DNA from 3 places in the Actinospica acidiphila genome. Region 3 is predicted to be linked to each of the others. Evidence: riboswitches for the same ligand, from Rfam matches in the RefSeq annotation. Region 3 holds a riboswitch; each other region holds the start of a gene.
What was found. A riboswitch is a leader RNA that binds a small molecule or an ion and turns the genes downstream of it on or off. The one in region 3 is predicted to bind cyclic di-AMP.
Positions count from the first base shown of each region.

Region 1: linked by a shared signal. The riboswitch ahead of HXP48_RS12800 (C40 family peptidase) and the one ahead of HXP48_RS08205 (M23 family metallopeptidase) in region 3 are both predicted to bind cyclic di-AMP.
Region 2: linked by a shared signal. The riboswitch ahead of HXP48_RS35915 (M23 family metallopeptidase) and the one ahead of HXP48_RS08205 (M23 family metallopeptidase) in region 3 are both predicted to bind cyclic di-AMP.

Region 1 is NZ_JABZEM010000002.1:2,941,817-2,951,663, reverse strand. It holds gene HXP48_RS12825 (PspC domain-containing protein) at 1-1,337, opposite strand, end outside; gene HXP48_RS12820 (ATP-binding protein) at 2,167-3,459, shown strand; gene HXP48_RS12815 (LuxR C-terminal-related transcriptional regulator) at 3,456-4,199, shown strand; gene HXP48_RS35860 (C40 family peptidase) at 4,237-5,277, opposite strand; gene HXP48_RS12805 (hypothetical protein) at 5,641-5,994, shown strand; gene HXP48_RS12800 (C40 family peptidase) at 6,100-7,266, opposite strand; cyclic di-AMP (ydaO/yuaA leader) riboswitch at 7,291-7,427, opposite strand; gene pcrA (DNA helicase PcrA) at 7,680-9,847, shown strand, end outside.
Region 2 is NZ_JABZEM010000002.1:3,962,317-3,972,163, reverse strand. It holds gene HXP48_RS17755 (sporulation protein) at 258-1,682, shown strand; gene lhgO (L-2-hydroxyglutarate oxidase) at 1,748-2,971, shown strand; gene trmB (tRNA (guanosine(46)-N7)-methyltransferase TrmB) at 3,069-3,905, shown strand; gene HXP48_RS17740 (PrsW family intramembrane metalloprotease) at 3,966-5,291, shown strand; gene HXP48_RS35915 (M23 family metallopeptidase) at 5,395-6,414, opposite strand; cyclic di-AMP (ydaO/yuaA leader) riboswitch at 6,427-6,584, opposite strand; tRNA gene HXP48_RS17730 (tRNA-Met) at 6,911-6,984, opposite strand; gene HXP48_RS17725 (dihydrofolate reductase family protein) at 7,049-8,182, opposite strand; gene HXP48_RS17720 (response regulator) at 8,269-8,928, opposite strand; gene HXP48_RS17715 (HAMP domain-containing sensor histidine kinase) at 8,959-9,847, opposite strand, start outside.
Region 3 is NZ_JABZEM010000002.1:1,893,397-1,903,243, forward strand. It holds gene HXP48_RS08180 (alkaline phosphatase family protein) at 1-273, opposite strand, end outside; gene HXP48_RS08185 (DUF5998 family protein) at 273-857, opposite strand; gene HXP48_RS08190 (bifunctional acetate--CoA ligase family protein/GNAT family N-acetyltransferase) at 909-3,818, opposite strand; gene HXP48_RS08195 (HPr family phosphocarrier protein) at 3,995-4,276, shown strand; gene HXP48_RS08200 (GntR family transcriptional regulator) at 4,412-5,116, opposite strand; gene HXP48_RS08205 (M23 family metallopeptidase) at 5,317-6,090, opposite strand; cyclic di-AMP (ydaO/yuaA leader) riboswitch at 6,103-6,268, opposite strand; gene HXP48_RS08210 (M16 family metallopeptidase) at 6,472-7,860, opposite strand; gene HXP48_RS08215 (M16 family metallopeptidase) at 7,857-9,239, opposite strand.

The DNA of each region.
Region 1 (9,847 bases), 1.0 Mb from region 3:
GCACCGGGCGGTGGCTCCAGGGTCATCTCCTCGTACTTGCCCGGCGCCACGTCCACGTCCTTCCGTCCGTCACCCGGCACCTGGATGTCACCGAGCCCGACCTCGACGCGCAGCCGCACGGTCGCGTCCCGGGGGACGATCACATGGATGCGGCCCAGTCCCACCTCGACCTGCGTGGAGACCGTGTCGCCCGCGGGGACGCGGACCGTCGACAGGTCCAGCTTCCCCTCGCCGGCGCCCAGGTCGTACATCGGACGGATCTGCGCGACCGAGGCGGGCCGCCAGCCCGTGCGGGTCCAGTCCGTGCCGATGTCGTCGGGCATGGCGGTCGATCCGGCGAGCAGACCCGCCGTGAGCACCGCGAGGACGATCGACCCGGCTCCCGTGCGGCCCAGGAAGGCGCTGACGGCGATACCGAGGCCGAAGACGCCCAGGGCGCACGCCAGACCGGTCTGCAGGCTGGTGCCGAGGGGCTGCGTCTCCCAGGTGAGGCCCGTGCCCAGACCGGCCGCGAGCAGCGCGAACAGGAAGACCCAGCCGCCGATCCCGCGAGGGCCTCTCGGCTTGGGCGGGCGCGCCTGGGGCGGCCGCCACACGTCCTTCGCGCCGCCGCCGCTCCCGGAGCGGACCCCGACACCGACCGCGGTGGCGATGTCCAGGTCCCGCGAGTCCTCCGGGCCCCACAGATAACCCGTGCCCCCGACATAGGTGCCGTCCTTGACGATGGGCTCGCGCCACCACGACGGATACGCGGCCGGGGCCGGCGGGGCCTGCGGTTCCGGCGGGGCGTCGGCGGCGGCCTGCGCGGCGATCGGGTCCGGGCTCGGCGTGCCGCGCCGCCGCGACCAGTAGGCGGCGCCCGCGAGCAGCAGGGACAGTATGACGGCGAAGCTCAGCACCCCGTCGTTGCTCAGCATGGACAGGAAGAGGCCGCAGCCGACCAGTGCGAAGAGCACCGCCGCCAGCGTGTGGCCGTCGACCCGGCCGGTGAGCAGCCGGCGGACCTGGTTCTCGTCCTCGTCGTCGTACGGGACGAACAGCCAGGCGAAGCCGTAGAAGATGAGGCCGATGCCGCCGGTCGCGGACAGCACGGCGAGCGTGATCCGGAAGATCACCGGGTCCATGTCGTACTGCCGGGCGAGACCGGAGCAGACACCGCCGAACATCTGGTGCCGCCGGTCGCGCCGGAAGTGCCGGCCGGGGTCGACGGCCCCCGCCGGTGCGCCGGCCGTTCCCTCCTTCCCCGCGCCCGCACGCGAGGGGCCCGCGGCGGGCGCACCGGGCCCGGCCCCGGGACGCGATCCCGGGTCCGACGCGGCGTGCTGGTGATCCGTCATGCGTCCATGGTGACGTCCGAGCCGCCCGAGCGGCAGTCGGAACGACCCTGGCCGGACCCTGATATCCGCCCCCGAGGCCCGCCTCGGGGACGGCGGTTCCGCGACCGGACGCCCCGAAGCCCGGGGCTCGGCCCCTGTCCCTGCGACCCGAAGCCCGGGACTGGGCCCCTGCCCCCTGCGACGCGGGGCCGGGCGGCCCTCGGCCCGGGCCGGGAGCTCCGTGGCCCGTGGCCCGGAGCCGCATCACCCGCGCCGGGGAGGGGCTCCGGTGCGCCGGGGCCGCACGCCCTCACGGCCCGGAGTTGATGCCCCTCCGTTGCCCGGAGCCGCATCACCCGTGACGAGGCGGAGGCCCCGGAGCGCCAGGGCCGCACGCCCTCACGATCCGGAGTTGATGCCCCGTACTCAGGGACCACGCGCGCTCGGTCCGGGGACGCGCCCTGCGGTCCAGGCTCGTCGCCCCGCAGTTCGGGGTGGACCGTCGAGGTCCGTAGCTCAATGTCCTGCGGGTGTGGGGTGAGTCCTCGCGGAGTGGGCCCCCGCGGTGCGGGACGCACGATCCGTGGTGGGCCGCGGCGGCGCGGAGCGCACTGCCCTGCGGGCCTGGGTGGCCCCCCGAGCTGCGGAGCTCACCGCCCCGCGGTGGGGCGTGGACCCCCGAGGTCCGGAGTTGCGTGCCCCGAGGGTCCCGAAGCCCAGGGCACACGCCCCGGTGCTCGGAGCCGGGCCACCGGCGGCTCAGGTGTCGGTGACCCCGACGTCGGGATCAGGGGTGTTTCCGGGGCGGACCCTGATGCCCTGGACTGCTCGGCGTGTGACCATCGTTGGCATGTCGGAAGCCGCAGCAGCGCCCCTCGCCGAGCCGCGGCCGCCGCGCAAGCTCTACCGCAGCAGTGACGGACGCTGGCTCGGGGGAGTGGCGCGGGGGCTCGCCGGGCATCTCGGCCTGCCCGTGATCTGGGTGCGTCTCGCGTTCGTCGCCCTGTTCATGGCCGACGGTCTCGGGGCCCTGCTGTACGCCGCGTTCTGGTTCTTCGTGCCGCTCGGGGTGGGCGGCGTCGACGCGCAGAAGCCGCCCTCGCCCGTCACCACCGAGACCACCCCGGACGGCCGGCGCAGACTCGTCACGCGGAAACCGGACAAGGGACAGATCGTCGCCCTGCTGCTCATGGTCGTGGTGGCCATGATCTTCGTGGGCAGCGTGAACCTCACCAACGGCGCCCGGGCCTACCTGTGGCCGACCGTCCTGGTCGGCGCGGGCGTGGCCCTGGTGTGGCGGCAGGCGGACAACGCCCGCCGGGCCCGCTGGATGGAGGTCGGCCGCCGCAGGCGGACGGTCACGCTGCTGCGGGCGGTGGCGGGCGTGCTGCTGGTGACGGCGGGCGCCTCCGGCATCTTCGTCCTGCGCGGCTCCGGCAGCCACCTCGGCGCGGTGCTGCAGGCCGCCCTCGCGGTCCTCGTCGGCGTCACCCTGCTCGCCGGGCCGTACCTCGTCCGTATGACCCAGGACCTCTCCGAGGAGCGCCTGATGCGCATCCGCGCGCAGGAGCGCGCCGAGGTCGCCGCCCACGTCCACGACTCCGTGCTGCACACCCTCACCCTGATCCAGCGCAACGCGGACAGCCCCGGCGAGGTGCGCCGCCTGGCGCGGGCCCAGGAGCGCGACCTGCGCGCCTGGCTCTACAAGCCGGAGGGGAACGGCAAGGACGAGGACGAGGAGCCCACCACCCTCGCCGAGGCGGTCAAGCGCAACGCCGCCGAGGTCGAGGACAAGCACGGCGTCCCCCTGGAGGTCGTCGTCGTGGGCGACTGCCCCCTGGACGAGAAGATCGGTGCGCAGATGCAGGCCGCGAGGGAAGCGATGGTCAACGCCGCCAAGTACGGTGGCGAGGGAGGCGCGGTCCAGGTCTACGCGGAGGTCGAGGGGAGGACGGTGTTCGTGTCCGTCCGGGACCGAGGTCCCGGGTTCGACCTCGACTCGATACCCGCCGACCGCATGGGCGTCAGAGAATCGATCATCGGCCGCATGGAACGCAACGGCGGCACGGCGCGGCTGCGCGCGGTGCCGGACGGGGGCACCGAGGTCGAGCTGGAGATGGAGAGGGCGGAGAAGACGTCATGAGCGAGCCGACCGAGGCGAACGCAGCGGCGGAAGCGGCACCGGCGGACGGGACCGCGGAGCCGGCCGGCGGCACCGGGCGGCGCCATGTGCGCGTGGTCCTCGTCGACGACCACCGCATGTTCCGCACGGGGGTCCAGGCGGAGATCGGGCAGACCGAGCAGACCGGCGTCGAGGTCGTCGGCGAGGCCGCCGACGTCGACCAGGCGGTCACGGTCATCACCGCGACCCGCCCCGAGGTGGTGCTGCTCGACGTGCACCTGCCCGGGGGCGGCGGCATGGAAGTGCTGCGGCGCTGCACGTCGTTGATGGGTGACCCGGAGCAGCCGGTGCGGTTCCTCGCGCTGTCCGTGTCGGACGCGGCGGAGGACGTCATCGGCGTCATCCGGTCCGGCGCGCGCGGCTACGTCACCAAGACGATCACGGGTACCGACCTGGTCGACTCGATCTTCCGGGTGCAGGAGGGCGACGCGGTGTTCTCGCCCCGGCTGGCCGGGTTCGTGCTGGACGCCTTCGCGTCCACGGACGCCCCGCCGGTCGACGAGGACCTCGACCGTCTCACCCAGCGTGAGCGGGAGGTGCTGCGGCTGATCGCCCGCGGCTACGCGTACAAGGAGATCGCCAAGCAGCTGTTCATCTCGGTGAAGACGGTGGAGTCGCACGTCTCCGCGGTGCTGCGCAAGCTGCAGCTGTCCAACCGCCATGAGCTGACCCGCTGGGCGACGGCCCGCCGCCTGGTCTGAGCCGGCGGACCGACCCGGCCGGACAGGCCCGGCCCGGTCACACCACCCGCGTCGCCCCCGCGAACGGCATCTGGTCGACGGGGGCCACGCGGACCGGGGCCGAGGGGTTCGGGGCGTGGATCATCTGCCCGTCGCCGATGTACAGGCCGACGTGGCTGATGCCGGAGTAGAAGAACACCAGGTCGCCGGGGAGCAGTTCGGAGCGGGAGACCCGTCGTCCCGCGTCGATCTGCGCGTACGTGGTGCGCGGCAGGGAGACGCCCGCGGAGCGGTAGGCGGCCAGCACGAGGCCCGAGCAGTCGAAGGCGTCCGGGCCGGTCGCGCCCCACACGTACGGGCTGCCGAGCTTCCGGTGCGCGTACGCGACGGCCTGCGCGGCGCGCGCGTTCGGCGCCTGCGACAGGGCGGCGTCCCGGGCCGTACCGCCGGCCGAGCGGGCGGCGCGGTCGGAGCCGCCGGTGATCCGGGCGCGTTCCTCGGGTGACATCCGGGCCAGCGCCTGGCGGGCGGCGGACAGCTTTTCGGTGATCGTCCGCTTGTGGCGCCCGAGTTCGGCCCGGCGGGTGGTGAGCGTCTTCACCTCGACGCGGGCCGCGCCCCGCAGCTTCTCGCTCTCCCGGAGCTGGGCGCGCACCCGGCCCAGTTCGGCGTGGTGGCGGCTCCCGGCGCGTTCGGTGAGGGCAGCGCCGTCGAGGTAGGCGTCGGGGTCGTCGGACAGCATCAGACGCAGGGCGGGGTCGAGGCCCCCGTCGCGGTACTGCGCCGCCGCGACCGTCCCCAGGGCCTCGCGGGCCTTGTTCAGCCGCGCCTGGGCGCGGGCCGTCTCGTCCTGGAGGTCGCGCAGCCGCTCCCGCGCCGAATCCGCCTTCTCCTCGGCACCGTTGTACTTCTCGGTGGCGACCTCGGCCTCGCGGTACAGGCGGTCCACCTCGGCGCCCGCCGGAGCCGGCCGCGGAGCCGCGTGGGCCGCTCCGCCCGAACCGGCCGTCGTGGCCGCTCCCGCCAGGACGAGGGTGACGGCCGCACGGGCCGTGGTGCCGCCCACCGGGCGCTGCCGTGACCTGCGGTGCGCTGCCACCCTCGAAGCCGTCCTTCCCGTCGACGCCCGCCGGGGCCGGACGACGGTCCGGCGGTCCGGCGGCGGGGTGACAGGGGAGCCGTCCGCCGCCGGAGCCTTTCCTCGGCGGTGGTGTCCGGCCGCCGCTCCTGACCGAGCGGCGATGCGGAGCCGGTCACCTGGGGCAGGACGCTAGGCCCGGCCGCGCGGCGCGGGATACGGGTTGTGCGGAACTGTCGCCCCCGGAGCACCGGATGACCGTAAGTGACCGTTGAGCCGCGCAGGGCGCTTCGTTCTCACTCAGGGTGATGACCGATGTGGTGAAGGCGGGAAAGGCGAGGGCGGCGGAATGCTACGGGACACCCCTGGCTAGGCTCCGGCCTCATGGACGTACTCCTCCACATCTTCGTCGGTCTGCACATCATCGGCATCGCGTCGCTGCTCGGCGGCTTCCTCACCCAGATGAAGGCGATGGGCGCGGGCACCGCCCGCTTCGTCCCCGCGATGCTGCACGGCGCGCTGACGATGCTGGTCACCGGCGTCGCCCTCGTGGGTCTCAACGAGGCCCAGGATTACTCCGTCGACCACGTCAAGATCGGCGTGAAGCTGGCGCTGCTGATCGTGATCCTCGGCCTGGTCTACGTGAAGCGGGACGAGGAGAAGGTGGACAAGGGCGTCTTCGGCCTGGTCGGCCTGCTGACCGTGGCCAACATCTTCATCGCGGTCCTCTGGACCTGAGCCCCTCGTCCCGGAACACCGGGCGCCGCCGTGGACACGGAAACCGCCGACCGAGCCGTCACCGGCCCGGTCGGCGGTTTCCGTTTCCGCGCGTCGAGAGGCCCGTCAGGCCGGGCGGACGATGCTGTGGATCGCGGAGTCGCCGTCGTAGTAGATCGACTCCTCGCGGACGTACGTGCCCGGCTTCGGGGCGTGGATCATCATGCCGTTGCCGATGTAGATGCCCACGTGGGTGACGTCGTCGTAGAAGAAGACCAGGTCACCGGGTTGCGCCTGGGACACCGGGACGGTGGTGCCCGCGTTCACCTGGTCGTACGTGGTGCGCGGGAGGGAGACGCCGGCGGCCTTCCAGGCGGCCTGGGTCAGCCCCGAGCAGTCGTAGGAGCCGGGTCCGGTCGCGCCCCAGACGTACGGCTTGCCGATCTGCGCGCGGGCGAAGGCGAGGGCCTTCTCCGCCTTGGTGCCGTACGACGAGTCGGCCGGCGGGGTCTCGGCCGAGCCGGTGGACCCGGAGCCCTCCGAGGCGCCGCCGCCCTGCTGCGCGGCCTCCTCGCGGGCCTGCTCCTGCTCCGCCTGCTGACGGGCCAGCTCCGCCGCCTTGCGGGCTGCCTCCTCCTGCTTGCGCTTCTCGATCGCGGCGAGCCGCGCCTTCTCCTCCGCGGTCAGCTTCGACAGCAGTTCGCGCGCGTCGGCGAGCTTCTTCTGGACGGTGGCCTTGGCCGTCTTCAGGTCGCCCTGCGTCTCGGTGAGCGTGCGGAGGCTCTCGGTGGCCTCCTGCCGCTTCTTCATCGTCTCGGTCTGCTGGGTGACGTAGTCGTCCACCGCCGCCTTCTGGCGGCCGGTCATCCGGTCCAGCACCTGACGCTGGTCGAAGATGTCCTGCGGGGTCTCCGCGAGCAGGAACGTCGCGGTGTCCGGCATGCCCGCGCCGGTGCGGTACTGGGCGGCGGCGTAGGAGCCCAGCTCCGAGCGCGCGTCGTTCAGCTTCTGTGTGCGCTTCGCCACGTCGTCGAGGAGGGTGTCGACGCGCTTGCGCTGCTTGGTGGTCTTCTCCTTGGCCGCGTTGTACTTCTCGGTCGCCGACTCGGCCTGGCGGTAGAGGTCGCCGACCTTCTTCTCCACCTCCTCCAGGCTCGGCCGGTCCTCGCCGGGGGAGGCGTTGGCCGTCTGGGAGAGCAGGGCCACAGAGGTGAGCGCGGCCGTGGCGAGGGCCGGGGTGCGTATGCCTGCCACGCGCGTGCCGGGGGTGCGCGACTTGCGGTGCGACGCCAAGGGAGGCGACTCCTTCCGGTGCTCCGCCTACCGGGTTAGCTGTCGGGTTCGGGCGGGTGGAAGGGTTGCCCTACGGCCTCTCCGAAGAGTGGGCCGATTCACCCCAAGTCTCGGTGGGTCCCCGGCTCCGGCTGCCCTGGCGGACAGTGACGGACTCGGCGGGGGCCGCGCGGCCCGGCGAGGTTCGCCGGCGGGGGACGAGCGGCCCGGACGGCACGGTAGCCAACTGGTGTGGCCCTTGTGAAGGTTGATGGGTGATATGCCCGATACATTTTCGTGACCTTCTTGTGGATGTCACGCACGGTGAGGCGCCGACCGTGGAGGGTGCCCGCCGCGGCGCCCCGGGGAGGGGACGGGGGATGTTTCCGGGGCGGGCCCGGGTTGTCGGTGGAGCGCCCTAGACTCGGAGAGCGATGAGCAGCCTCTTTGACGACAGCTTCCTGGCGGACCTCCAGGCCCAGCGCGGCCCGGCGGACGAGCCCCCGCCGCCGCCCGAGGACGAGCACGCCCCGGAGCCCCTGCCGGACGACCTGTTCGGCGGGAAGTTCGACGTGCCCCCGGAGCGGGACTCCTACTACCGGGACGGCGCCCCGCGCCCGGTGATCGACTCCGCCGCGCTGCTGGAGGGGCTGAACGACAACCAGCGCGCCGCGGTCGTGCACTCCGGCTCCCCGCTGCTCATCGTCGCCGGAGCCGGGTCCGGCAAGACCCGCGTGCTCACCCACCGCATCGCCCACCTGCTCGCCGAGCGGGGCGTGCACCCGGGCCAGATCCTCGCGATCACCTTCACCAACAAGGCCGCGGGCGAGATGAGGGAGCGCGTCGAGCAGCTCGTCGGCCCCCGGGCGAACGCGATGTGGGTGATGACCTTCCACAGCGCGTGCGTCCGCATCCTGCGCCGCGAGTCCAAGAAGCTCGGCTTCACGTCGTCCTTCTCGATCTACGACGCCGCCGACTCCAAGCGTCTGATGGCCCTGGTCTGCCGTGACCTGGACCTCGACCCCAAGCGCTTCCCGCCGAAGTCCTTCAGCGCCAAGATCAGCAACCTGAAGAACGAGCTGATCGACGAGGAGGACTTCGCCGCCCAGGCCACCGACGGCTTCGAGAAGACCCTCGCCCAGGCCTACGCGCTCTACCAGTCCCGCCTGCGCGAGGCGAACGCGCTGGACTTCGACGACCTGATCATGACGACGGTCAACCTGCTCCGCGCCTTCCCCGACGTCGCCGAGCACTACCGCCGCCGCTTCCGGCACGTCCTGGTCGACGAGTACCAGGACACCAACCACGCCCAGTACGCCCTGGTGCGCGAGCTGGTCGGGGGCGCCTCCGAGCACCCCGTCGACGTCCCGCCGGAGGCCGAGGTGCCGCCCGCCGAGCTGTGCGTGGTGGGCGACGCCGACCAGTCCATCTACGCCTTCCGCGGCGCGACGATCCGCAACATCCTCCAGTTCGAGGAGGACTACCCGGACGCGACGACCATCCTGCTGGAGCAGAACTACCGCTCCACGCAGACGATCCTGTCCGCCGCCAACGCCGTCATCGAGCGCAACGAGTCCCGCCGCCCGAAGAACCTGTGGACCAACGCGGGCGAGGGCGCCCGCATCACGGGGTACGTCGCGGACACCGAGCACGACGAGGCGCAGTTCGTCGCCGACGAGATAGACCGCCTCACGGACGCGGGCGAGGCCAAGGCCGGCGACGTCGCCGTCTTCTACCGCACCAACGCCCAGTCCCGTGTCTTCGAGGAGATCTTCATCCGCGTCGGCCTGCCCTACAAGGTCGTCGGCGGCGTGCGCTTCTACGAGCGCAAGGAGGTCCGGGACGTCCTGGCCTACCTGCGGGTGCTGGCCAACCCGGAGGACTCGGTGCCGCTGCGCCGCATCCTCAACGTCCCCAAGCGCGGCATCGGCGACCGCGCCGAGGCCATGATCGACGCGCTCGCCCAGCGGGAGAAGATCAGCTTCCCGCAGGCGCTGCGCCGCGTCGACGAGGCGTACGGCATGGCCGCCCGGTCGGCGAACGCCGTCAAGCGGTTCAACACGCTGATGGAGGACCTCCGCACGGTCGTCGAGTCGGGCGCCGGACCGGCGACGGTGCTGGAGGCCATCCTCGAACGCACCGGCTACCTCGCCGAGTTGCAGGCCTCCACCGATCCGCAGGACGAGACCCGCATCGAGAACCTCCAGGAACTCGCGGCCGTCGCCCTGGAGTTCGAGCAGGAGCGCGGCGAGGGCGAGACGGGCACGCTGGCCGACTTCCTCGAGCAGGTCGCGCTGGTCGCCGACTCCGACCAGATCCCCGACGAGGAGGACGGCGACGGCGTCATCACGCTGATGACCCTGCACACCGCCAAGGGCCTGGAGTTCCCGGTCGTCTTCCTCACCGGCATGGAGGACGGCGTCTTCCCGCACATGCGCGCCCTCGGCCAGACCAAGGAGCTGGAGGAGGAGCGCCGCCTGGCCTACGTCGGCATCACGCGGGCCCGCGAGCGGCTCTACCTCACCCGGTCGGTGATGCGCAGCGCCTGGGGTCAGCCGTCGTACAACCCGCCGTCGCGTTTCCTGGAGGAGATCCCGGCCAC
Region 2 (9,847 bases), 2.1 Mb from region 3:
CAGTACAGCGGGCCGACCCACGCACGGACCATGGAACCGCTCCCGGGATGGCCGGAGAAGAGCGCACGGACAGGCGCACGGCCACACACCGGGAGCACGCCGCAACTGCGCGTATCGGACCCGTACTTCAGTACGGACCACAATCCCGCCATCCGGAAGAATGCCCCTTAACGCTTGGGATGCGGCGAACTACGCTGGGTTTACGAATGCCGCGTGGTTATGCCAGAGCGGCAGCCGTCTGTGTCGAGGGGTGGCGCATGTCCAGGGAGCAACGCGGGCCGAACGAAAAGCTCGGCGCCGTTCTCGCCCTCGCGGGAATCAGCAACGCCGGCCTCGCGCGGCGCGTCAACGATCTCGGCGCCCAGCGGGGACTGACGCTTCGCTACGACAAGACGTCGGTGGCGCGCTGGGTGTCGAAGGGCATGGTGCCCCAGGGCGCCGCCCCGCACCTGATCGCCGCCGCCATCGGCCAGAAGCTGGGCCGTCCCGTGCCGCTGCACGAGATCGGTCTGGCGGACGCCGATCCCGCGCCCGAGGTGGGTCTCGCCTTCCCCCGTGACGTCGGCCAGGCGGTGAAGTCCGCGACCGAGCTCTACCGGCTGGACCTCGCCGGCCGCCGCGCCGGCTCCGGCGGCATCTGGCAGTCCCTCGCCGGGTCGTTCGCGGTGAGCGCGTACGCCACGCCCGCCTCACGGTGGCTGATAACCCCGGCCGACAGCTCGGTCGCGCGCGAGGTGAGCCCGTCCGAGGGCTCCGGCGCACCGCTCAAAGTCGGCCACAGCGATGTGCAGAAACTGCGGGAGGCCGCGGAGGACGCCCGCCGCTGGGACTCCAAGTACGGCGGCGGCGACTGGCGTTCGTCGATGGTCCCCGAGTGCCTGAGGGTCGAGGCCGCCCCGCTGCTCCTCGGCTCCTACTCCGACGACGTGGGCCGCTCCCTCTTCGGCGCGGCCGCCGAACTCACCCGCCTCGCGGGCTGGATGGCCTTCGACACCGGCCAGCAGGAGGCGGCGCAGCGCTACTACATCCAGGCCCTGCGCCTGGCCCGCGCGGCGGCCGACGTGCCCCTCGGCGGATACGTCCTCGCCTCCATGTCGCTCCAGGCGACGTACCGCGGCTTCGGCGACGAGGGCGTGGACCTCGCCCAGGCCGCCCTGGAGCGCAACCGCGGCCTGGCCACCGCCCGCACCCTCAGCTTCTTCCGCCTGGTCGAGGCACGCGCGCACGCACGCGCCGGGGACGCGCAGGCGGCCGGCGCCGCGCTGAAGTCGTCGGAGAGCTGGCTGGAGCGGTCCCGGCCCGGCGACAGCGACCCGACCTGGCTCGGCTTCTACTCCTACGACCGGTTCGCCGCCGACGCGGCCGAGTGCTACCGGGACCTGAAGGCGCCCCGCCAGGTGCGCCGCTTCACCGAGCAGGCGCTGTCGAAGCCCACGGAGGAGTTCGTGCGCTCGCACGGCCTGCGCCTGGTGGTCTCCGCGGTCGCCGAACTGGAGTCCGGGAACCTGGACGCCGCCTGTGAGCAGGGCGTACGGGCCGTGGAGGTGGCCGGCCGCATCTCCTCCGCGCGCACCACGGAGTACGTCAAGGACCTGCTGCACCGGCTGGAGCCGTACGGCGACGAGCCGCGCGTGGTCGAGCTGCGCGAGCGCGCCCGCCCGCTGCTGATGACCACGGCCTGACCCGTCCCGCCCCGCCCTTGGTTTGAAGCCGTTGTCAGTGGCGCAGTGCACTATCGACGCGGGAGGTGGCGCAGGTGGCGGCGGGGTCGTACGACTGTGACGTGGTGGTGATCGGCGGCGGGATCGTCGGCCTGTCGACGGCGTATGCCATCGGGCGGGCCGCCCCGGGCACGCGGGTCACCGTGCTGGAGAAGGAGCAGGGCACGGCCCGGCACCAGACGGGCCGCAACAGCGGGGTGATCCACAGCGGCATCTACTACCGCCCCGGCTCCCTGAAGGCGCGGTACGCGGTGGCGGGCGCGGCCGAGATGGTCAAGTTCTGCGCCGAGTACGACATCCCGCACGCGGTGACGGGCAAGCTGATCGTCGCCACGGAGCGCGAGGAGCTGCCCCGGCTGCACGCCCTGGTGCAGCGCGGCCGGGAGAACGGCCTGTCGGTGCGCGAGCTGTGCGGCGCGCAGATCGCCGAGTACGAGCCGGAGGTCCAGGGCCTGGCCGCGATCCATGTCGGCACCACCGGCATCTGCGACTACGGCGCGGTGGCCCGCCGGCTCGCGGAGGCGTCCGGGGCGGACGTGCGGCACGGCGCGGAGGTGGTCCGGATCGACCGCCGCCCCGACCGGGGCGTGGCCGTGCTGACGGCCGCCGGCGACATCGTGCGCGCCCGCACGCTGGTGAACTGCGCGGGGCTGCACTGCGACCGGATCGCGCTGCTCACGGGCGACGAGCCCGGCGCCCGCATCGTGCCGTTCCGCGGGGAGTACTACGAGCTGGCCCGCCCCGAGCTCGTGCGCGGCCTGGTCTACCCGGTGCCGGACCCGGCGTTCCCCTTCCTCGGCGTCCACCTCACCCGGGGCACGGACGACGGGGTGCACGTGGGGCCGAACGCGGTCCCGGCGCTGGCCCGCGAGGGGTACGACTGGCGGACGGTGCGGCCGCGCGAGCTGGGCGCGACCCTGGCCTGGCCGGGCTCCTGGCAGCTGGCCCGCCGCCACTGGCGGTACGGCGCCGGGGAGCTGCACCGCTCGCTGTCCAAGCCGGCCTTCGCGCGGGCCGTGCGCCGGCTGCTGCCCGCCGTGCGGGACGAGGACCTGGTGCCGACGGCGGCCGGGGTGCGGGCGCAGGCGGTGCTGCGCGACGGCACGCTGGTCGACGACTTCCTGATCCGGGAGGCGCCCCGCGCGGTGCACGTGCTGAACGCCCCCTCGCCCGCCGCGACCGCCTCGCTGCCGATCGGCCGGGAGATCGCCCGCCGGACGCTGGCCGGCCTCGCCGAGAGCGAGCGGTGAGTACGCGTGACGGGCGCGGCCGTCGGGCGGCCGGGCGCGGCCGGGCGGCCGGGCGCGCCGTCCCCGTAAAATCGAGGGCACTGTGTCTGATTCCGCGATGAGCACCCCCGAAGCACCGCACGCCGAGCGGACCGCCGGCGAGCCGGCCCCCCGCGCCCGCGCGAAGGGGGAGCCGCGCTTCCCCGACGGCCCGAAGGCCGACCCCGCCGGGTCGCACTTCGAACGCCGGATCCGCAGCTTCCAGCCCCGCCGCAGCCGCGTCACCGCGGGTCAGGCGGACGCGCTGCAGCGGCTGTGGCCGGTGTGGGGGCTCGACATCGACGGCAGCCGCCGGCTGGACCTGGCCGAGCTGTTCGGGAACGGCCGGCCGGTCGTCCTGGAGATCGGCTTCGGCATGGGCGAGGCCACCGCGGAGATGGCCGCCGCCGACCCGGACACGAACATCCTCGCCGTCGACGTCCACACCCCCGGCCAGGGGCATCTGCTGCACCTCGCCGAGGAGCGCGGCCTGACCAACGTGCGCGTGGCGAACGGCGACGCGATCATCCTGCTGCGCGAGATGCTCGCCCCGGACGCGCTGAGCGGGCTGCGCGTCTTCTTCCCCGACCCGTGGCCGAAGAAGCGGCACCACAAGCGGCGGCTGATCCAGCCGGAGTTCCTCACCCTGGCCGCGTCCCGCCTCGCGCCGGGCGCGACCGTGCACTGCGCCACCGACTGGGAGCCGTACGCGGGGCAGATGCTCGAGGTGCTGACCGCGCACCCGGACTTCGAGAACACCCGGGAGGACGGCGGTTTCGCGCCGCGTCCCGCGTTCCGGCCGCTCACCCGTTTCGAGCGGCAGGGGCTGGACAAGGGTCATGTGGTGAACGACCTGCTCTTCCGCCGCGTACCGCACGACGACCGCGCCGGCCGCCCGGACGGGGACACCGTCTGACCTCCCCCGGGGCCCCGCGCCGGCACGCAGCCCTGCCCCTTCCTCGTTAGGGTCGATCCCGTGGCCAGCAGCCCTCCGTACCCGCCGCACCCCGGCGCAGCTCCCGGCAGCACGCTGCGGCACCCGCACTGGTGGCAGCGCCCGGCGGTCCGCTACGGAGCGATGGTCACGCTGCTGGCCCTGTCCGGTCTGGTGATCCTCGCGCTGGTGCGGGAGCAGACGGGCACGCAGGGCTTCCTCGTCGGTCTGGGGCTGGCCGTGCTGCCGGTCCCGCTGCTGCTGGCGGCGTTCCGCTGGCTGGGCCGGGTGGAGCCGGGCCCCTGGCGGAACCTGCTGTTCGCCTTCGCCTGGGGCGCGTGCGCGGCGGCGCTCATCGCGATCGTGGCGAACAGCTTCGCCACCCGGTGGATAGCGACGACCACCGCCGACCCGGCCGGCGCCGACACCCTGGGCGCGACGGTCATAGCGCCGGTCGTGGAGGAGACGGCGAAGGCGGCGGCGGTGCTGCTGCTCTTCCTGTTCCGCAGACGCGACTTCCACGGGATCCTCGACGGCGTGGTGGCGGCCGGGTTCACCGCGACCGGTTTCGCGTTCACCGAGAACGTCCTCTACCTGGGCAACGCCTTCGGCACCGACCAGCTCACCGGCGGCAGCGGCATCGCCTCGGTCACCGCGGCGACCTTCTTCGTGCGCGTCGTCATGTCGCCCTTCGCGCACCCCCTGTTCACCGTGCTCACCGGCATCGGGTTCGGCGCGGCCGCGCTGGCCGCCGACCGCCAGCGGGTGCGGCGCGTCCTCCTCCCCCTCGCCGGGCTGCTCCTCGCGATGGGCATGCACGCCCTGTGGAACGGCTCCGCCACGCTCGGCCAGTTCGGCTTCATCGCGGTGTACGGGGCGTTCATGGTCCCGACGTTCGGGCTGCTGACCTGGCTCGTGGTGTGGACGCGGCAGCGGGAGCTGCGGACCGTGCGCACGGAGCTGCCCGCGTACGCGGTGGCGGGCTGGCTGCGCCCGTCGGAGCCGTTCGCGCTGGGCTCGATGCGGGCGCGGCGCCTCGCCCGTAAGTTCGCCCGCGAGCACGGGGGCAGGCCGGCGGCGCGGGCGGTCTCCCAGTACGAGGTGTACGCGACGCAGCTGGCGTTCCTGCGGCACCGGGGCCGTGCGGGGAAGGCGGGGGCGGACTTCGTGACGCGGGAGCGGGAGCTGCTGCTGGAGCTGTGGCACCGGCGCCAGGCGGCCCGCCCGGCGCTGGAGCACGCGGCCCGCCTCACGGCGCCCCGGGTGCCGTACGGCGCGGGCTGGGCGTACGGGCCGGTCCCGGCGGTGTGGCCGCCGCAGGGGCAGCCGCCGTATCCGGCGTACGGGGAGAACCCCTACCGGCGCTGAGAAGGCCCCGGACACGCGGAACCGGCAGCCCTGACGTCGGGGGGTCGTCGTCGGGGCTGCCGGCGTTCACGGCGTCGGCGGCCGGGAGCCGGCCGCCGGTGGTTCAGATGCTGAGGCCCTTGCCGGCCAGCCAGGCCGCCGGGTCGACGCCGCCGGAGCCGGTGTGGACCTCGAGGTGGAGGTGGGCGCCGGTGACGTTGCCGGTCGCGCCGACGCGGCCGATCACGTCGCCGGTGGCGACCTTCTGGCCGACGCTGACGTTGATCGACGACTGGTGGGCGTACCAGACCTCGGTGCCGTCGTCGAGGGTGAGCACGGTCTTGTAGCCGTACGAGCCGTCCCAGCCGGCGGAGGTGATCGTGCCGGTGTGGACCGCCTTGATCAGGGTGCCGGTGGGCGCGGCGAAGTCGAGGCCGGTGTGGTAGCCGGAGGACCAGTAGGCGCCGGCCTGACCGAAGGTCGAGGTGATGGTGTACGAGGAGGTCGGCAGCGCGTACTGCTTGGCCAGCTCGGCGAGGCGCTCGGCCTCGGCCTTCTTCGCGGCCTCCTCCTCCGCCTTCTTCTTGGCGGCCTCGGCCTTCTCCTTGGCCTCCTTCTCCGCCTTGGCGGCGGCCTCGGCGGCCTCCTTCTCGGCGGCGGCGAGGGCGGCGGCCTCCGCCTTGCTCTGCGCCTGGCCCTGCTGCTGCTCGACCTGGGCCATGATGCGGGCGCGCAGCGCCTCGCCGGCGTCCGCGCCCTCCTCGGCGCCGGTGTCGGCGGCGGCCATCCTGCCGATGTCGCTGAGGGGGGTGCTGGATCCCTTGGGCGTTTCCTCGTCGGAGATGAGGGAACCCACGTGGGGAAGGTCGGGGATGGAGATGGAGACGGGCGGCTTGCCGGTCTGGGCGCTGGCCATGCCGCCGGCGCCGACGGCGGCTATGACGCCGACGCCGAGGACGGTGGAGCTGCGGGCGAGTCCGCCTCCGCGCTGCTTGGCGACGCGGTGCCGGCCACGCACGGGCCGCACGGACTCCGCGGTGGGGTTCCACTCCTCGAAGGGGCCCTCTTCGGCGCCGGGGGCGCCGTACGCGAAGGTGTCGTTCGGCTTGAACGGGGCCTCGGGGGCAGGCGGGTTGGACGCCACGTGGGCGCGCTCCTTTCCTTCCGTCTTCGCCTACCGGGTTAGCTGACGGGTTCGGAGCGGGAAGGTCTCCTACGCGCGTATACGAACCGTGTTCCCACGGCGGTATCCGCCCGATTCACCCCATGGTGGTGGTTCCCCGGTTCCCTTGCGGGATTCGGCGCGTGCGCACGGAGCCGCCTTCTGTGACGGCTGGGACGACCGCGCTGCGTTATCGAACGTTAATAGACGCGGGGGCCGGATTCCAAGCCGTTCCTCTTGATCGTTAACGATTTCCGCGTGGACTTAAGCGCCACGAGCGGGCGAAAACGGGCGAGTTGACTGCGCCTCGGACGACCGGCCGAACCTGACGGTTCGTCAGTTGTTATGCGCTGCGGCGCCGTTCGCTCACTGTGCGTGAAAGGCGAGGTGGAGGACGCGTGAAGGGGCGGGCAACGAGCGCCGTCATGGAAAGCACCGAGGGCCGGAACCCTTTCGGATTCCGGCCCTCGGCCTTCAGTAGCGGGGACAGGATTTGAACCTGCGACCTCTGGGTTATGAGCCCAGCGAGCTACCGAGCTGCTCCACCCCGCGTCGGTAAACACGAGTGTACGGCATCCACGGGGTCCGATGCACATCGCTTCCCCGGCGGGCGCGATCAGCCGCCCAGCAGGTGCGCGTTCGGCGCCTTCGCGCGCTGCTCGAACTCCGGCAGCACCAGCACCGTGGCGCCCCCGTCCGCCAGGACGGCGCTGCCGTCGGCGTCCGTCACGAAGGTGTCCGGCTCCCGCCAGGCCGTGACCACCCGGCGCACCCCCGCGTCCAGGATCAGCCGCGCGCAGGGTGCCGGACGGGACGCGCGGCGGGCGCACGGCTCCAGGCTGGAGTAGACGGTGGCGCCGGCCAGCCGCGGGTCGGCGGGGTCGGCCTTGGCGAGCGCGGCCTCCTCCGCGTGCACCACCGGGTCGTCGCCCTCCCGGGAGTGGCCCCGCGCCAGCTCGGTCCCGTCGGCGGCGACCACGACCGCGCCGACGCTGAACGCGGTCTCGGAGGGCGGGCACTGTCCGGCCAGGTCGCAGGCGAGGGCGAGCCAGTGACGGTCAGCGGCGGACGGCAGCGCGCCGGTGCCGGGCGCGGTGGGTTCGTAGCGCGTCAGGACGACGTCGCCGACGGGCCGGGTCTCCACCAGGCGCAGCCGCCCGCCCTGGTAGGAGCCGGGGCCGAACAGGCGGGGGGCGTCCGGGTCGCCGACGAACAGCGGGGCGAGGACGAGCTGGAGCTCGTCGGCGAGGCCTTCGGTCGTCAGCTGGGTGTGGATCCGCCCGCCGCCCTCCACCATCAGCCGCCGCACCCCGCGCACGTCGTGCAGGTGCTCCAGCAGCGGCCGCCACTCCACGGTGTCGCCGAGCGGCACCACGTCGGCGGCGATGCCCAGGGCTCGGGCGCGTTCGGCACCCTTGCCGGTGGTGTAGAGGACCTTCTCGCCGCCGGTGTGCCAGAAGCGGGCCGCAGGGTCCAGGTCCCCGGAGCCGCTCACCGTGACCTTCAGCGGGTACTCGGGCAGGCCGTCGGCGACCCGGGCGGCGCGCCGCTCGGGCGAGTTGACCAGCAGCCGGGGGTTGTCGGCGCGGATCGTGCCCGCGCCGACCAGGATGGCGTCCACCGACGCCCGGACCTCGTCGACCCGGTCGAAGTCGGCCGGGCTCGACAGCAGCAGCCGCTCCGGGCCGGTGTCGTCCAGGTAGCCGTCGAGGGAGACGGCGGCGGACAGCAGGACGTACGGGTACGGCATCGGCGGGCTCTCCCGGGTGCGGGCGGCGGCGGGACCGCTGCGCGGTCCGGCTCCAGTCTGGCAACCCGTGCCGCCGGGGGCAGAGGTCAGGGCTCGATCAGGCCGACCCGGATGGCGTACCGGGTGAGCTCAAGGCGGTCCCTCAGGCCCAGCTTGGCGAGCAGGTTGGCGCGGTGCCGCTCCACCGTCTTGGGGCTGATCACCAGCATGTCCGCGATCTGCTGCGAGGTGTGGCCCTCGGCGACGAGCTTGAGGATCTGCTCCTCGCGGTCCGTGATGGCCTTCGCGGGCAGGGAGCGGCCCTCCCGCGCGAGGTCGAGGTAATTGTGGATGAGCGCGTTGACCGCCCCCGGGTAGAGGAAGGGCTCGCCCCGCATGGTGGCGTGACAGGCCTCCACGAGGTCGCGGTCGGCGACCGACTTGAGGACGTAGCCGGAAGCTCCGGCGGCCAGCGCCTCGAAGAAGAACTGCTCGTTGTCGTACATGGTCAGCACGAGGATCCGGGTCTCCGGCAGGGTGCGGGAGAGCTCACGGGCCGCCTGCAGGCCGGTCAGGCGCGGCATGGCGATGTCGAGGATGGCCAGGTCGGGGCGGTGCTCCCGGGCCAGTTCGAGGGCTTCGGCGCCGTCGGCGGCCTCCGCCACCACGGTCAGGTCCGGTTCGCCGTCCAGGATGAGACGGACCCCTCGGCGGACCAGCGCGTGGTCGTCGGCGAGGAGGATGCGGGTGGGGGAGGCGTCTGTCATGGTTCGGCGTTTCCGGTCGGGGGGCGTCGGTCACGGGGGCGGCGCGTGCGCGGGCGCGGAGCGGCGCACGACGGCCGGGATGGTCGAGGGAACGGACTTCCGCTCGGGTCGTACGGGGACGAGGACGTGCGCGGGGAAACGCGCGGGCACGGGCACGGCGAGCCGCAGCTCGGTGCCGCCGCCGTCCGCCCGGGGCTCCACGGTCAGCTCGGCGCCCACCAGCAGCGCCCGCTCCCGCATGCCGCGGATGCCGGCTCCCTCGTCGGCTCCGGCGATGCCGCGGCCGTCGTCGCGGACCCGCAGCTCGACCCCGCCCGGCGTGCGGCGCAACGCCAGCTCGGCACGGCGCGCCCCCGCGTGCCGCACGACGTTGGTGAGGCCCTCCTGGGCGACCCGGTAGAGCACCAGCTCCGACTCCCGGTCCAGCTCGGGCAGGTCGGGATCGAGGCAGTGCTGGACGGTCAGCCCGGGCCCGCCGAACTCGGTGGCGAGCGCCTTCAGCGCGCTGGCCAGGCCCAGCTCGTCCAGCACGCCGGGGCGCAGCCGGCGGGCGATCCGCCGGATCTCCTCCAGGGAGGCGCGGGTGGTCTCCTGCACCTGGCGCAGCTCGTCGCCGAGCTCGGCGGGGGCGTGGTCGGCGGCCCGCTTGAGCTGGAGCAGCACGGCGGTCAGCGACTGGCCGACCTCGTCGTGCAGCTCACGGGCGATACGGCGGCGCTCCGCCTCCTGCGCGGACAGGGCCCGCGCGCTGCTGGTGGCCCGCTCGTCCTCCAGCCGGTCCAGCATCGTGTTGTACGTGGTGATCAGCTCGGCGATCTCCCCGCGCCCGTCGACCGCGGTCCGGTGCCCCGGGCGGAGCAGGTCCGTGGTGTTCATGGCGCGGGTGAGGCGCTGCAGCGGCGCGAGTCCGACGCGCAGC
Region 3 (9,847 bases):
CGGCGCCTCCTCCGGGTGGGCCTTGAGCTGCTCCCAGCCGAGGCCGTCGATGAGGAAGACGCAGTTGCGGTCGGCGGGGGTGAGCTCGCCGATGCCCGCGGTCATGCCGGGGACGCCGAGGCCGGCGGCGAGGGTGGGCAGCAGGTCGGCCAGGGAGCCGGTGCCGTAGGCCGGGACGGGCGCGGAGCCGACGGGGAGGGGCTCCGGGTGGGTGTCCCAGACGTCGGGCGCCAGGTGTCCCCGGTCGTGGGCGGCGGGCGGAGGGTGAGCCATCAGCGCAGGTCCGCGGTCGCCTCGGACAGGGCCTGGGCGAAGGTGAGCGCCTGGCGCACGGTCTCCGGGCCGTCGCCGGCCTCGCTGACGCGCAGGCTCAGGTCGTCGGCCGTCGAGCTGCCCGTGTAGCCGTGGTCGGCCTCGCAGTCGGGGTCGCCGCAGGCGGCCGGCTCCAGGTCGATGCGGGAGACCGCGCCCCAGCCGATGGTGAGCACGATCTCGCGCGGCAGCGTGCCCGGCTTGTACGACTCCGGGTTGGCGACCACGCGGCTGACCACGATCGACGAGATCCGGCCGAGCTTGACCGACTCGGTGGACGTGGTGGCGTAGGGGGCCGGGGACGTGCTGTCCGCGGCCTGCTCGTCGGTGTGGCTGACGATGAAGCGGTTGGCGGTGAGGACGAGCACGGTCACGTGCCGCCGCACCTCGTTCTGGTCGAACGTCGTCTCCTGGTGGACCAGATACGACCGGACGGGCTCGCCGCCCACGGCGGCCTCCACCGCCTCGGCCACGAGGGCCGGGTAGTAGCCGCTGCGCTCGATCGCCGCCCGCAGCCCCTGGGTCGTCGTACTGGTCTTGGCCATGTGGCCCATCCTACGGGTGGCCACCGACTGCGAGGCACCGCTCGCCCCGGGTCAGTACGCGGGGAGCGTCCGGGGCCCGAGGTCGTCCCGGGCGGGCGGCGGCGCGAGACGTACGGAGGCGCCGAGGACGCTGACGCCGTGCGGGGCGACGACGACCGGCTCCAGGGTGACCGCGACGACCTCCGGGTGGTCGTGGACCAGGCGGGACACCCGCAGCATCAGCTCCTCCAGCGCGGGGGTGTCGACGGGCGCCGAGCCGCGCCAGCCGAACAGCAGCGGGGCCGTGCGGATCGACCGGACCAGCGAGGTGGCGTCCCGGTCGGTGACCGGGATCAGGCGGTGAGCCATGTCGCCGAGCAGCTGGGAGGCGGCCCCCGCGAGCCCGAACGACAGCACGGCGCCGGCCGCGGGGTCGATGACCGCGCGGACCACGGTGTCCACCCCGCGGGGAGCCATGCGCTGCACCACGGGGCGCAGCTCCTCCGGGCTGCCGAACAGCTCGGTGAGCTCGGCGTACGCCCGGCGCAACTGCTCCTCGTCGGCGAGGTCGAGGCGGACGCCGCCCAGGTCGGCGCGGTGCCTGAGGTGCGGGGCGGTCGCCTTGAGGGCGACCGGGTGACCGAGGGCGCGGGCGGCCTCGGCGGCGGCGTCGGGGGTGGGCGCGGGCAGCGCGCGGTGGACGTGGACGCCATAGGCGGCGAGCAGTTCGCAGGTGGCGTCGGTGGTGAGGGACAGGCCCTGGCCGCGGGCGAGCAGCCCGTCGATGAGGGTGGCGGCGCCCCGCTCGTCGATGTCCTCGTACTCGGGCACCTTGCCGGGCTCGGCCGCGTCCCGCCGCCACTGCCCGTACGCCACGGCCTGCGCGAGCGCCCGGACGGCGCGCTCGGCTGCGGGGTAGGCGGGGAGGGGGTGGGTGCCCTCGGGGGGTGCGTCGTCGGGGCGTGCGTCCTCGGGGCGTGCGTCCTCAGGGGACGGTGCAGGCGCGCCCTTGTCGTCCGCCGTGGCGCCCTCGTCCGCCGTCGGGCGGGGTTCCGCGCGCTCCCCCGTGCGGGGGGCCGGGTCGGGGCCGGAGGCGGCGCCGGGCTGGGGCGCGGTGCTCGTCGCGGCGGACAGCGCCTCCGCGAGGCCGCCCAGCTCGACGTGGACGACGAGGACCGGCTTGGTGGGCCGCTCGGCGGCGGCCGAGCGCAGCGCCTCCGCCAGGGCCGCGTCACCGACCGAGCCCTCGCCCACCGAGGGGATGGCGGTCACGACGACGGCGTCGGAGGAGTCGTCGGCCAGCGCGCGGGAGAGCGCGGCGTGGAAGTCGGCCGCGGAGGCGGCGGTGGTGAGGTCCTGCGGCGGATGCGGGCGCAGCCCCTCGGCGAGGCAGGCGTCGTAGGTGAGCAGGCCCAGGGACTCGGAGTTGCCGAGGATCGCCACCCGGGGTCCGGCGGGGAGGGGCTGGCGGGCGAGCAGCAGGCCCGCGTCGACCAGGTCGGTGATGGTGTCCACGCGGATCACCCCGGCCTGGCGCAGCAGGGCGGAGACCGTGGCGTGCGGCAGCTGGGTCGCGCGGACGGCATGCCCGCGCGGTCCCGCCCCGTGGCGCGCGCCCTGCACCACGACCAGCGGCTTGGCGGCGGCGGTGCGGCGGGCGAGGCGGGTGAACTTGCGGGGGTTGCCGATGGACTCCAGGTACATCAGGGCGACGTCGGTGTCGGCGTCCTCGTACCAGTACTGCAGGACGTCGTTGCCGGAGACGTCGGCGCGGTTGCCGGAGGAGACGAACGTGGACAGGCCGGTGACGCCGGTGACGCCGCCGCCGCGCCGGTGCAGGCGGGACAGCAGCGCGACGCCGATGGCGCCGGACTGGGCGAACAGGCCGATGCGTCCCGCGCGGGGCATCTCGGGGGCGAGCGAGGCGTTCAGCCGCACCTCGGGCGCGGTGTTGATGACGCCGAAGGAGTTGGGTCCGATGATCCGCATGCCGTAGCTGCGGGCCTGCCGGACCAGGGCGCGCTGGCGGTCCCTGCCCTCGGGGCCGGACTCGGCGTAGCCGGCGGAGACCACGACGAGGCCCTGGACGTCGTGCTCGCCGCACTCGGCGACGACCTCGGGGACCCGTTCGGCGGGCACCGCGACGACCGCCACGTCCACGGGCCCGTCGATGTCGCGCACGGAGCGGAAGGCGGGTACCCCGTCGAGCTCCTTCTGTCCCTCCGGCAGCGCGCCGTTGACGGCGTAGAGGCGGCCGGTGAAGCCGCCGTCGCGGATGTTGCCGAGGATGCTGCGTCCGACACCGCCGGGGGTGCGGCCGGTGCCGATGACGGCGACCGCGCCGGGGGCGAGGAGCCGCTGCACGGAACGGGCCTCCGCGCGCTGCTCGCGCGCGTACTGCACGGCCAGGGAGCGGTCGGTGGGTTCGAGGCCGAACTCCAGGCGGACGACGCCGTCCTCGAAGCTGCGCTTCTGGGTGTACCCGGCGTCGGTGAACACCTTGATCATCTTGGTGTTGGCGGGCAGCACCTCGGCGGCGAACCGGCGGATGCCGCGCTCCCGGGCGACGGCGGCGATGTGCTCCAGGAGGGCGGAGGCGACGCCGCGGCCCTGGTGGGCGTCCTGCACCAGGAAGGCGACCTCGGCCTCGTCGGCCTCCGCGCCGGTGGCGGGCCGTCCGCCGGCTCCGATGCGGTCGTAGCGCACGGTGCCGATGAAGTCGTCGCCGACGGTCGCCGCGAGCCCGACCCGGTCGACGAAGTCGTGGTGGGTGAAGCGGTGCACGTCCTTGGCGGACAGCCGTGGGTAGGGCGCGAAGAAGCGGTAGTACTTCGACTCGTCGGACACCTGCTCGTAGAAGCTGACCAGGCGCTCCGCGTCGTCGGCGGTGATGGGGCGGATGCGCGCGGTGCCGCCGTCGCGCAGCACCACGTCGGCCTCCCAGTGGGCGGGGTACTCGTGGCGGTCCGACGAGGTCTGCATGGGCCCCAGAGTACGGCTCGCGTCCGGCGGCGGCGCGAGGCAGTCTGTGGTGGACGACCGCCGGGCCGAGGCCGCGGCCCGGCGGCCCGCGGGGGCGTCCCAGACGCCGCTCCGGGCACGCGCCACGATATGGAAGACTGGTCTAGACAACCCTGAACAGCGAAGGGCAGCAACACATGGCTGAGCGCCGCGTCAACGTCGGCTGGGCCGAGGGTCTCCACGCCCGCCCCGCCTCCATCTTCGTACGGGCCGCCACGGCCGCAGGCGTCCCGGTGACGATCGCCAAGGCCGGGGGCACCCCCGTCAACGCGGCCTCGATGCTGGCCGTCCTGGGCCTCGGCGCCCAGGGTGGTGAGGAGATCGTCCTCGCCTCCGACGCCGAGGGCGCGGACGCCGCCCTCGACCGTCTGGCGAAGCTGGTCTCCGAGGGCCTCGAGGAACTCCCCGAGACCGTCTGAACCGGAATTCGCACGCGACGGCCGTGCGACACGGAAAGGCCCGCCCGGTGATCCGGGCGGGCCTTTCTCTTTCCCATTTCCGGGCAGCAGAAATAGCCCCCGCCATGTGCGCCCTCTTTGTATACGGGACCCGTGTTAATGGCGGAGACTCGGCATGTTTACGGCATGTTGCGAGTTCCTCACACGGTCCGTGCGGACGGCTCGCTCGGCGCCGGAGCCGAACCGCAGCCGGTGTCCGGAGTTCGCCTGCTCGGTGTGCAGCGCCGTGAGCGACCGCGCCCGCTCGCCGTCGCCGCGCGCCACGGCGTCCACGATCGCGCCGTGCTCCGCCCAGTACGCGACCGGGTCGGGCGGCCCGTCGACCGCGTACATCCAGGCGATCTTGTGCCTGAGCTGGGTCAGCATCGACGTCAGAGCCGGGCTGCCGGAGGCCTGGGCGAGCGTCTCATGGAACCAGCCGCCCAGCGAGCGCAGGTCGTCGCTGCTGCCCTGACGTGCGCGTTCCTGTCCCAACCTGACCAGGCCGCGGAGCACCTTGAGATGGGCGTCGGTGCGCCGCTGGGCCGCCCGGGAGGCGCCCAGGGGCTCCAGGAGCTGGCGCATCTCCAGCAGGTCGGCGGCCTCCTGCTCGGTGGGTTCGGCCACGCACGCGCCCGCGTGCCGACGGGTCACCACGAACCCCTCGGCCTCCAGGGTGCGCAGCGCCTCGCGGACGGGGACGCGGGAGACGCCGTAGCGACGGGCGAGCAGTTCCTCGGTGAGCCGGCCCCCGCGCTCGTAGACACCGGCGACGATGTCGTCCCGGATCGCCGTGCACACCGAGTGCGCGGGAATACGCATGACCGACCTCCGGCTTAATCCCCGTGAAACGTCGACGATTGACGTCCGTTCGTGACTCTATTGCAATCGACGACATTTTCCGACGGCGGACCGGAATCCATACATAATTTTTGGACAGGCGGCGCCCGCGCGGAAGGGTTCGAAAACGGCGAAAGCCCCGGCTCGTGGGAGCCGGGGCCCGGAAGGCGTTAGGACGCGCCTCAGATGTTCACGCCGTGCGACCGGAGGTAGGAGACCGGGTCGAGGTCGGAGCCGTACTCGGCGGACATGCGCGCCTCGAAGTGGAGGTGGGCGCCGGTGACGTTGCCGGTGGCGCCGGACACGCCGATCTGCTGGCCGGCGGTGACCTCCTGCCCCGCCGACACGGAGACGGACGACAGGTGCGCGTACTGGGTGTACGTGCCGTCGTGCATCTTGATGACGACCTGGTTGCCGTACGCGCCGCCCCAGCCGGCCTCGACGACCGTGCCGACGCCGACGGACTGGACGGGGGTGCCGCTCGCGGCGTGGAAGTCGATCCCGGTGTGGCTGCCGGACGACCAGATGGCGCCGCCGCTCTGGTACGCGGTCGACACGTACGAGCCGGGGATCGGGGAGACGAAGGTGTTGAGGCGCTTGCGCTCCGCCTCACGCGCGGCGCGCTCCTTCTCGGCGCGGGCCTTCTCGGCCTCCTCCACCGCGCGCTCCCGGGCCGCCTCCTCGGCGGCCTTGCGCGCGGCCTCCTGGGCCGCCACGCGGGCGGCCTCGTGCTGGGCGGCGGCCTGGGCGTCGACGCGGTCGGCGACCACGTCGCCGAGGGTGACGACGGGGGTGAGGCCGGTCTGTGCCGCGGCCGGTTCGGCGGCGAGCGCGGGGGCCGCGAGGGAGCCGACGACGCCGGTGCCCGCGAGGGCCGCGACGCCCGCGGCGCGGGCGGTGCCGCGCTGGACGCGGCTGGGACGACGGTGCTTCCCGGTGGCGCGGGTGAACGCCATGTACAAGCTGGTCCTTTCCTTCCCTCTCGCCTACCGGGTTAGCTGACGGGTTCGGAGCAGGAAGGTCTCCTACGGACCCCCTCGCGACACGCGCGGGCGTCCGATTCACCCCAGGGACTTCGTGTGGGTCCCCGGCTCCCCTGGCTCGCGCCGTACGGGGACTCGGCGATGACTGTCCGGTGCCGCGGATGCGGCGCACTGCCCGACGAACAGCCCGCACGAAACTAAGCGGGACATCTCGCAATCCTCAAACGGATCCCGGGTTTTGTAGCGCATCCCACAGGGCAGACGGGCAACCTCCGCCCCAATTCGGGCATAAGGGAGCCCCGGTGACGTACCCGTCCACCGGGGCTCCCGCACGCGTGCGTCCCGTCGTCGGCCCTACTCGGCCGGGACGACGGTGACTTCGCCGATCCCCAGCGCCTCCACGGGCGCCTTGATCTGCGCGGCGTCACCGACGAGCACGGTCACCAGACGGTCCACCGGGAAGGCGTTCACGACGGCCGCCGTGGCCTCCACGGTGCCCGTCGCCGCCAACTGCCGGTACAGGTCGGCCTGGTAGTGGTCCGGCAGGTGCTGCTCGACCTGATCGGCCAGGGTGCTCGCGACGGCCGCGGCGGTCTCGTACTTGAGCGGCGCCACGCCCACCAGGTTCTGCACGGCGACGTCACGCTCGTCGTCGGTGAGGCCCTCGGCGGCCAGCGTGCGCAGCACGGTCCACAGGTCGTCCAGCGCGGGGCCGGTGTTGGGGGTGTCGACCGAGCCGCTGATGGCCAGCATCGACGCGCCGGTGCCGTCGGGGGCCGAGCGCAGCACCTGGCCGAACGCCCGTACGCCGTAGGTGTATCCCTTCTCCTCGCGCAGGACGCGGTCCAGACGGGAGGTCAGGGTGCCGCCGAGGCAGTACGTGCCGAGCACCTGCGCGGGCCACACCCGGTCATGGCGGTCCGGGCCGGTACGGCCGAGCAGCAGCTGCGTCTGCACGGCGCCGGGCCGGTCCACGATGACGACGCGGCCGGTGTCGTCCGCCACCACGGGCGGGACGGGCCGCGGCTGCGCCTGGGAGCCCGTCCAGGCGCCCAGGGTGTCGGCGAGCAGCGCGTCCAGGTCGACGCCGGTGAGGTCGCCGACCACCACGGCGGTCGCCGTGGCCGGGCGGACGTGCTTCTCGTAGAAGCCGCGCACGGCCGCGGAGTCGATGCGCTCGACGGTCTCCTCGGTGCCCTGGCGCGGACGGGACATGCGCGCGCTCGCCGGGAACAGCTCCTTGGCGAGCTCCTTCGCGGCGCGGCGGGACGGGTTCGCCAGCTCGTGCGGGATCTCGTCGAGGCGGTTGCGGACCAGCCGCTCGATCTCGCTGTCGGCAAAGGCGGGCGCGCGCAGGGCGTCGGCGACCAGTCCGAGCCCCTTGGCGAGCCGCGAGGCGGGCACCTCCAGGCTGAGGCGGACGCCGGGGTGGTCGGCGTGCGCGTCGAGGGTGGCGCCGCAGCGCTCCAGCTCAGCGGCGAACTCCTCGGCGGAGTGCTTGTCGGTGCCCTCGGAGAAGGCGCGGGCCATGATCGTGGCCACGCCGTCCAGGCCCTCCGGCTCCGCGTCCAGGGGCGCGTCGAGGACCACCTCGACGGCGACGACCTGCTGGCCGGGGCGGTGGCAGCGCAGCACCGTCAGGCCGTTGTCGAGGGCGCCGCGCTCGGGGGCCGGGAAGGCCCAGGGCTTGGCCTCGCCCGCCTGCGGCCGGGGGTGGAACTCCATCGTGGCGAGCTCGGTCACTTCGCCGCCTCCTCGTTCTCGTCGGCGCCGGCTGCGGCGGCTTCCTCGGTGTCGTCGGCGGCGTCACCGGCCGCCGGGGCGACGGGCTCGTAGACGAGCACGGCGCGGTTGTCGGGCCGCAGGCGCGCCTTGGCGACCTCCTGGACCTCCTCGGCCGTCACCTCCAGGACCCGGCTCACGGCGGTCAGGGCGAGCTGCGGGTCGCCGAACAGCACGGCGTAGCGGCACAGTTCGTCGGCGCGGCCGGCGACCGTGCCGAGCCGGTCGAGCCACTCGCGCTCCAGCTGGGCCTGGGCGCGCTCCATCTCCTCGGCGGTGGGGCCCTCCTCGGCGAACCGGGCGAGCTCCTCGTCGATGGCGGCCTCGATCACCGGCACCTCGACGTCGCCGGACGTCTTGACGTCCAGCCAGCCCAGGGACGGCGCCCCGGCCAGCCGCAGCAGGCCGAACCCGGCCGCGACGGCCGTACGGTCGCGGCGCACCAGGCGGTTGTAAATCCGCGAGGACTCGCCGCCGCCGAGGACGGTGAGCGCCAGGTCCGCGGCGTCGCTCGCGCGCGTGCCGTCCTCCGGGAGCCGGTAGGCGGCCATCAGCGCCCGCGCGGGGACCTCCTCCTCGACGACCTCGCGCAGTTCCTCCCCGATGATGTCGGGCAGCGAGCCGTCGCGCGGGGCGGGCTTGCCGTCGTGCGACGGGATGGAGCCGAAGTACTTCTCGATCCAGGCGAGCGTCTGCTCGGGGTCGATGTCGCCGACCACGGACAGCACCGCGTTGTTCGGCGCGTAGTACGTGCGGAAGAACTGGCGGGCGTCCTCCAGGGTCGCCGCGTCCAGGTCCGCCATCGACCCGATCGGGGTGTGGTGGTAGGGGTGGCCCTCCGGGTAGGAGAGGGCGGTCAGCTTCTCGAACGCCGTGCCGTAGGGGACGTTGTCGTAGCGCTGACGGCGCTCGTTCTTCACCACGTCCCGCTGGTTCTCCATGGACTCCTCGTCCAGGGCGGTCAGCAGGGAGCCCATGCGGTCGGCCTCCAGCCAGAGGGCGAGCTCCAGCTGGTGGGCGGGCATGGTCTCGAAGTAGTTGGTCCGCTCGAAGCTGGTGGTGCCGTTGAGCGAGCCGCCGGCGCCCTGCACCAGTTCGAAGTGGCCGTTCCCCTTCACCTGGGCGGAGCCCTGGAACATCAGGTGCTCGAAAAGGTGAGCCAGGCCGGTACGGCCCTTGACCTCGTGCCGTGAGCCCACGTCGTACCAGAGGCACACCGCCGCGACCGGGGTCAGGTGGTCCTCGGAGAGCACCACGCGCAGGCCGTTGGCCAGGCGGTGTTCGGTCGCTGTCAGGCCCCCGGAGCCTGCCTGGGCTGTGGCCGTGTGACCCATGGGCATGTACGTCCCTTCGATCGCGAAGGCGGTCGTCGTCGACACCGCCGTTTCTGCCGGTCCTGCCACTGTATGCAAGCGTGCGGACAGCCGGTGGAGTTCCCGGACCGGGCCGCTACGCCGAGAGCGAGAACCTGGTGGGGCGGGTGGTGTGAGGGGTGCGGGAGGTGTGGGAAGCGCACGGCGCGTGACGGGGGGTGTGCGCCGGGTCGCTCCCTGGGGTGCGCCGTCGTGCGCTGTCGGGGTGCGGGCGGGTGGGGGTGCGCGCCGGGGTGAGCCGCGGAGGGGGCGAGCCGTGCGCACGCGGGGGCGGTGCCGGCCCGGGGTGACCCGGCCGGGAGGTGGATGCGGTCTGCGGGGTGACCCCGCCGACGGGGTTGGGCGCGGTCCGCGGGGTAGGCGCGGGGGGCTGCGGGGCGACCTCGCTGAGGGGTTGGGCGCGGTCCGCAAGGCAGGCGCGCGAGGGGCCGCGGGCGACCTCGCCGAGGAGTGGACGCGATCTGCGGTGCCGGCGCGCGGAGGGGTGGTGGCGGTCCGCGGGGCAGGCGCGCGGAGGGGTGGACGCGGGCCGTGGGGCGACCCCGCGACGTGCGCGGCGACGGAGCCGCGTAGCC